DNA from 2 places in the Aeromicrobium sp. CFBP 8757 genome. Region 1 is predicted to be linked to the other one. Evidence: riboswitches for the same ligand, from Rfam matches in the RefSeq annotation. Region 1 holds a riboswitch; the other holds the start of a gene.

What was found. Region 1 has a riboswitch for cobalamin ahead of IFT73_RS11565 (VWA domain-containing protein). Riboswitches for the same ligand answer to the same signal wherever they lie in the genome.
Region 2: linked by a shared signal. The riboswitch ahead of IFT73_RS17845 (ABC transporter substrate-binding protein) and the one ahead of IFT73_RS11565 (VWA domain-containing protein) in region 1 are both predicted to bind cobalamin.

Annotation. Positions count from the first base shown of each region.
Region 1 is NZ_JACYUM010000003.1:397,566-401,189, reverse strand. Features, by position in the region: gene cobO (cob(I)yrinic acid a,c-diamide adenosyltransferase) at 1-26, opposite strand, end outside; gene IFT73_RS11565 (VWA domain-containing protein) at 26-2,095, opposite strand; cobalamin riboswitch at 2,141-2,286, opposite strand; gene IFT73_RS11560 (DUF2975 domain-containing protein) at 2,349-2,993, opposite strand; gene cbiE (precorrin-6y C5,15-methyltransferase (decarboxylating) subunit CbiE) at 3,139-3,624, shown strand, end outside.
Region 2 is NZ_JACYUM010000011.1:35,230-38,853, forward strand. Features, by position in the region: gene IFT73_RS17835 (ABC transporter ATP-binding protein) at 1-454, shown strand, start outside; gene IFT73_RS17840 (ABC transporter permease) at 451-1,266, shown strand; cobalamin riboswitch at 1,383-1,567, shown strand; gene IFT73_RS17845 (ABC transporter substrate-binding protein) at 1,626-2,675, shown strand; gene IFT73_RS17850 (iron ABC transporter permease) at 2,672-3,624, shown strand, end outside.

The DNA of each region.
Region 1 (3,624 bases):
ACGGTGAGGGGGACGCCTTGGGGCATCAGGCGGCTCCCGTCTCGGGCAGGCCGCCACGGACGACCTCGGTCAGGGCCGACGCGCTGACCTCGCCGAGGGGGACGTACTCGGCCATCAGGTGGTCGGCCAGCTGACGGGCCAGGCCCATCCGGAACTTGCCGGTCTCGCAGTCGATCACGAGGCTCGCCACGCCGGTGGCGCCGAGGTGGGCCGCGACCTGGTGCGCGCGGTCGAGCGCGCGGTCGCCGTGGGTCGCGCGGCCGTCGGTGATGACGACGAGCAGGGGGCGACGGCGGGGGTCGCGGACGCGCTCGAGCCGCAGGACGTCCGCGGTCTTGAGCAGGGCCTCGGCCAAGGGGGTGCGCCCGCCCGCGGGCAGGTCGGAGAGCCGGGCCGCGGCGATGTCGATCGAGCCGGTCGGCGGCAGCGCGAGCTCGGCCCCGTCGGCGCGGAACGTGATCAGGCCGACCTTGTCGCGGCGCTGGTAGGCGTCCATCAGCAGCGACAGGATCGCGGTCTTGACCTGCTCCATGCGCCGGCGGGCGGCCATCGAGCCGGACGCGTCGACGCAGAACAGGATCAGGTTGGACTCGTGGCCCTCCTTGATCGCGAGGCGCAGGTCGGACGCGCGGAACGACAGGCCGGCGTCACCCGTCGCGCGTCCGCGGGCGAGCTGGTGCGGCGCCGCGGCACGGATCGTCTCGGTGAGGTGGATCGAGCCGCCCTGGCCGGCCCGGGGGGCCGCGCCGATGCGGCGGCCGGTCTCGGTGATGGCGCGCGACCGACGTCCGGACTCGCCCGCGCCCGTGCCGCCGACCGTGAACAGCCTGGGCCGGTAGGGCTGCTGCGGCGACGCGACCGTCACCTCACCCCCACCCGCCGACGAGTCACTCCCGCCCTGCGACGAGTCACTCTGGCCCGCCGACGAGTCACTCTGGCCCGCTGACGAGTCACTCCCGCCCTGCGACGAGTCGCCGTCGGCGCCCCCGGACTGCTCCGGAGCGTCGGTGCCGTCCGAGTCACCGGAGTCACCGTCACCGTCGTCGTCGCCGAGCTGGTCGGGCGTCGGCGGCTCGGGCTCGGGTTCGTCGTCGCCGAGGATCTGGTCGAGCAGGTCCTCGTCGATGCCCGGGGCGTCGAACGGGTTGCGCCGACGGCGGTGCGGCAGCGCGAGGCGGGCCGCGGCGCGGATGTCGTCGCGCCCGACGCCCGTGCGCCCGTTCCACGCCGCGTGCGCCGCCGCAGCGCGGGCCGTGACGATGTCGGCGCGCATGCCGTCGACCTCGAAGGCGGCACACACCTCGGCGATCTTGAGCAGGGCCCAGTCGCTGAGGTCGACCTGCTCGACGAGCTTCTGCGCCGCCTGGATGCGATCGGTCAGCGAGGCCTCGTCGTCGGCGAACCGCGCCGCGAACCCCTCGGGGTCGGTCTCGTAGGCCAGGCGCCGGCGGACGACCTCGACGCGCGTGGCCGGGTCGCGCGGCGCGGCGACCTCGACCGTCAGGCCGAACCGGTCGAGCAGCTGCGGACGCAGCTCGCCCTCCTCGGGGTTCATCGTGCCGACGAGCACGAAGCGGGCGGCGTGCTCGATCGAGACGCCGTCGCGCTCGACCGTCGAGCGTCCCATCGCCGCGGCGTCGAGCAGCAGGTCGACGAGGTGGTCGTGCAGCAGGTTGACCTCGTCGACGTAGAGGATTCCGCGGTGCGCGCGGGCCAGCAGGCCGGGCTCGTACTCGGTGACGCCCTCCGAGAGCGCCTTCTCGAGGTGCAGCGAGCCCAGCACGCGGTCCTCCGTCGCACCGACCGGCAGCTCGACGAGCCGCACGGCCCGCGTCTCGACGTCGGCGTCGGGGGCGAAGGGACCGTCGGGCGACAGGGGTCTGGCCTCGCGCGGGTCGGACGAGAAGCGGTCGCCCGCGACGACGTCGATCGGCGGGAGGATCGAGGCGAGGGCGCGCACCATCGTCGACTTCGCGGTGCCCTTCTCGCCGCGCACGAGGACGCCGCCGATCGCCGGCGAGATCGTGGAGAGGGTCAGGGCCAGCGCCATGTCGTCGGATCCGACGACGGCGCTGAAGGGGTAGTGCTGTGGCATGTGGGGCTCCCGCTCGTCTGCCGACGTCCGCCGGACGCGGTTGCGTCCGTCGGTCAGGCGCGAGGCCGGTCTTCGGACTTCCCGGCCCAGCCCCTCTCGGAGCGTCCGGGTCACCGCAGCGGGCCCTGTGCCGGATTCTCACCGGCTTCCCGATTCTCCCCTCGCGGGGCACCTCGAGCCTTCTCCTGCCTAGGGTAACGGTCGTGGTCGGGGCGCCGCTGGTCGATGCGTCACGACACCTCCTGCGTCGGCGTCAGGCGTCCTCCGCGGCTGCCGCGCCGCGCTCGTACGCCGTCATGCGCTGCGTCGTGCCGAACTCGCACAGGCCCGCCGCGACCGACAGACCGACGAAGGTGCCGACGACCGGCCAGAAGGCTCCGTACTCGGGCCAGCTCTCGTTCGCCACGAGGTCGTTCGCGACGCCGGTGAGAACCCACGAGGCGGTCACGCCGACGAGCACGAAGGCGGCCGCCCACCAGCGCAGCCGCCTGATCAGGCGGACGGCCTCGTTGCTGAAGGGGCCGTCGTCGCGCGTGCGCTCGATGACCCGGTGCACGGCGACCAGGCTGCCGAGCACCGCCAGGACGATGGGCAGCGCCCGCAGGTCGACGAGGGCCTGCACGGCGAGGGGGCGGTCGAGCTCGTCGTGTGGACGGCAGACGACCTCGCGCACCGTCGCGCGCCGGAGCTGGCCGTCCTCGGCGAAGTCGTCGTCGGCGGGCGAAGCCCGGTCGACCGTGACGCAGGCATGATCCTCCAGCGCGCCGTCGTCCGTCCCGCCGTCGAGGCTCGTGAGGGACAGCAGGCCGAGTGCCACGACGATCGTCGCGAGGACCAGTGCGATCGTCACGACCGTCGCCATCGCGCCCCAGTGGGTGGTGGCCCTGTTCGGCTGCATCCGAGCAGGCTAGGGCCTGGCGGTGCGCCGAGCGGTGCGAACCCGTCCCCCAGTGGTGCGCCCCGGTCAGACACGCCGTCCCGGAAAGACCACACCGCACCACTCGCGGGGCCGGGTCGGGGGAGGCGGGATATCGTCGACGCTCGTGAGCACACGGGTGACGGTCGTCGGCATCGGCGCGGACGGCTGGACGGGTCTGAGCGAGGCGGCGCGCGAGATGGTCGACGGCGCCGCGGTCGTCCTCGGCGGTGAGCGGCACCTCGCGATGCTGCCCGACGTGCCCGAGCAGATCCGTCAGGCCTGGCCGTCGCCGTTGCTCGAGCAGCTGCCGAGCCTGCTCGCGACGTTCGACGGCTACGAGGTCGTGGCCCTCGCCTCGGGCGACCCCCTCGTGTCGGGCATCGCGACGACGCTGGTCGAGATGCTCGGCAAGGACGCCGTGACGGTCGTGCCGGCGCTGTCGTCGGTCGCCCTGGCCCGGGCCCGCCTGCGCTGGTCGGCCGAGTCGACCGAGGTCGTGACGCTCGTCGGTCGCGACCCCCACCTCGTCGCCCGGTCGCTGGCCCCCGGTCTGCGCCTGCTCGTGCTGTCGTCGGACGGCTCGACGCCCGCGGAGGTCGCGGCCCTGCTG
Region 2 (3,624 bases), on a different contig from region 1:
CCTCGACCCGGCCGGCATCCGCTGGATGCGCGACCTGCTGCGCGGCTACGCCGACCTCGGCGCCACCGTGCTGCTGTCTTCGCACCTGTTGCACGAGATCGAGGTCGTCGCCGACGACCTGGTCGTGATCGGCAACGGCCGCATCGTCGCGCAGGGCACGAAGGCCGAGCTGTTGGCGTCGGCCGGGACGCTGGTGCGCACCCCGGACGTCGCCGCGCTCGCCACGGCCCTGACGGCGTCCGGCGTCACCTGCGCCCCCAGCGCCGCGGTCGGCGGGGCGGACGCCCTGCGGGTCGAGGCCGAGCCCGCTCTGGTCGGCTCGATCGCCCTCGAGGCGCGCGTCCCGCTGCTCGAGCTGCGTCCGGCCGAGGGCGCCGGGCTCGAGGAGATGTTCCTCGAGCTGACCGCCGACGACCAGCGCGAGACCACCGTCCGAGAAGGAGCCGCAGCATGAGCACGATCGCCACCCCCGTCCCGTCCCCCGCAGCAGCCGACCGGGAGCCCCGCCCCGTCCCCGCCCCCATCCCGTTCGGCCGGCTGGTGTCGGTCGAGCTCCGCAAGAGCGTCGACACCCGGGCCGGATTCTGGCTCCTGGCCTCGGTCGGCATCGTCGGCCTGCTCGCCACGGTCGCGGTGCTGCTGTGGTCCCCCGACTCCCAGCTGACGTACTCGACGTTCTCCGGGGCAGTCGGCTTCCCGATGACGGTGCTGCTGCCGATGATCGCGATCCTGCTGGTGACGGGCGAGTGGAGCCAGCGCAGCGGCCTGACGACGTTCACGCTCGTGCCGCACCGCGCCCGCGTCATTGGGGCCAAGGCCGCCGTCACGATCGGCATCGCCGTCGCCTCGACCGTGCTGGCCTTCGCGATCGGCGCGGTCGGGACGGTGATCGGCTCGGCGATCGCCGGCGTCGACCAGGTCTGGGACATGACGCCCGGCGACATCGCGAGCATCGGTCTGGCACAGACCCTCGGGATGCTGATCGGCTTCATGCTGGCCGCCGTCATCCGGAACTCGGCCGGCGCAATCGTGGCCTACTTCGTCTACTCCTTCGTGCTGTCGGGCCTCACCGAGCTGCTGGCCCAGTCGCAGGACTGGTTCGGCGACCTGAGGCCCTGGGTCGACGTCAACTACGCACAGGCGGCACTGTTCGACGGCAACCTGACCTCGGCGCAGTGGGCCCACCTCGCCGTGACGACCGCCGTGTGGCTGGTGCTCCCCCTCGCCGTCGGCATCCGGGTCCTGATGCGAGCCGAGGTGAAGTAGCGCCCCCCGCAGCGCGAGTGGTGCGTTCCGGGTCCCGAGTGCTGCGGTGTGGACAGACACGCCGTCCCAGAACGTCCGAAACGCACCACTCGCGGACGTCCGCGACAGCTGGTCAGTTAGGCTGCGGGCGAACCAGTCGTACCCATTCGTTTGGGTCAGGGAATCCGGTGAGAATCCGGAGCTGACGCGCAGCGGTGAGGGGGACGGAGGTGGCATCGGCCACTGGATCGCGAGATCCGGGAAGGCGTCACCGTCCGCATGAACCCGAGTCCGAAGACCTGCTGGTTCGCGGTCGACACGACGTCGGCCGGATCACCCACCAGGCTCCGCGCTCGAGCCTCAGATCAGAGGACACCCCTGTGCACCGTCGTACCCCCCTGCTCACCGTGGTCGCGCTGACCGCCTCCCTCCTCGCCGCCTGCGGGTCGGGCTCGATGACGGGAACCGCCTCCGAGGCGACCCTCGCCGGCACCGAGGGCCGGACCGACTACCCGCTGACGATCACGGACAACTGCGGCGTCGACGTCACGATCGAGAAGGCCCCCGAGAGAGCCGTGTCGGTCAACCAGGGCTCGACCGAGATCCTGCTGTCGCTGGGCCTGCAGGACCGCATGGTCGGCACCGCGACGTGGACCGACGCGGTCCGGCCGAACCTCGCCGCGGCCAACGCGGAGGTGCCGCGGCTCGGCGACGACGCCGTCTCGTACGAGCGTGTGCTGAAGGAGGAGCCCGACCTCGTCACCGCCTCGTTCGCCTACGCCCTCGACGGCGACGACCCCGACCGACGCGCGCAGTACGCGAGGCTCGGCGTCCCGACGTACCTCGCGCCGTCCCACTGCGACGGCCGCACCGATGCGAGCGGCGACGGCCCGCGCGACCACCCGCTCGAGATGGACGTGATCTACGAGGAGATCACGCAGCTCGCGGAGATCTTCGACGTCCCGTCGCGCGGCGAGGCCCTGGTCGCCGAGCTGAAGCAGCGCATGGCGGACGCCGCCGAGTCGGCGCCCGGCAGGGACGTCTCGATCGCCTACTGGTTCGCCAACACCGAGCTGCCCTACATGGCCGGCGCCAACGGCTCCCCCGGCGTCATGTCCCGCACGGTCGGCGTCGACAACGTCTTCGCCGACACCGACGTCGAGTGGCCGCAGATCAGCTGGGAGAGCGTGCTCGACCGCGACCCCGACGTCATCGCCCTGGGCGACCTGGCGCGCGACCAGGAGACCGGCGACAAGCTCGAGGACAAGATCCGGTTCCTCGAGACCAACCCCGTCACGAAGCAGCTCACCGCCGTCCGCGAGAAGCGCTACGTCGTGCTGAACGGCGCCGACATGAACCCGTCGATCCGGACGGTCGACGGCACCGAGAAGCTCGCGAAGGCGCTCGTCGACCTCGGGCTGACGGGTTGAGCGACGGGGCGGTGGCCGCCGTGGCGGCCACCGGCACCCGCTGGGCGCTGTGGGCCGCCGGCCTGGTCGCGCTGGTGCTGTCGATCGCCGTCGCGATCACGATCGGCCCCGCCGACCTGTCGGTGCACGACGTGTTCGCGGTCGTCGGCCAGCACCTGGGGCTCGGCGACGCCGGTGTGTCGCGCATCCGCGACGGCATCGTGTGGGAGCTGCGCCTGCCGCGCACTCTCCTGGCCGCGGTGTGTGGGGCGGGCCTGGCGATCTGCGGCGCGATCATGCAGTCGCTGCTGCGCAACCCGCTCGCCGACCCGTTCGTGCTGGGCATCTCGTCGGGAGCGTCGACGGGTGCGGTGATGGTGGTGATCCTCGGCGTCGGCGGCGGCATCATCACGCTGTCGACGGGCGCGTTCATCGGCGCGGTCGTCGCCTTCGCGATGGTGCTGCTGCTGGCCGCGGGCGCAGGCGGCACCCCCGACCGCGTCGTCCTGGCGGGCGTGGCGGCGACGCAGCTGTTCTCGGCGCTGACGTCGTTCATCGTGACGTCGTCGGCCGACGCCGAGCAGACCCGCGGCGTGCTGTTCTGGCTGCTCGGCTCGTTGAGCGGCGCGGGCTGGGTCGACGTCGTGACGTGCGGTGCAGTCTGCCTGGTCGGGCTGGTCGTGTGCATCACGCTCGCACCGGCGCTCGACGCGTTCGCGTTCGGCGAGGACGCCGCGTCGTCGCTCGGCATCTCGGTGCGCTGGGTGCGCCTCGTGCTCCTGGTCGTGACGGCGCTCATCACCGCGACGCTCGTGAGCGCCGCCGGCGCGATCGGCTTCGTCGGGCTGGTGCTGCCGCACGCCGCCCGCGCCGTCGTCGGGCCGGGGCACCGGCTGCTGCTGCCCGCGACCGCGCTGATCGGGGCGATCTTCCTGGTGTGGGTCGACACCGTCGCGCGGACGGTCTTCAG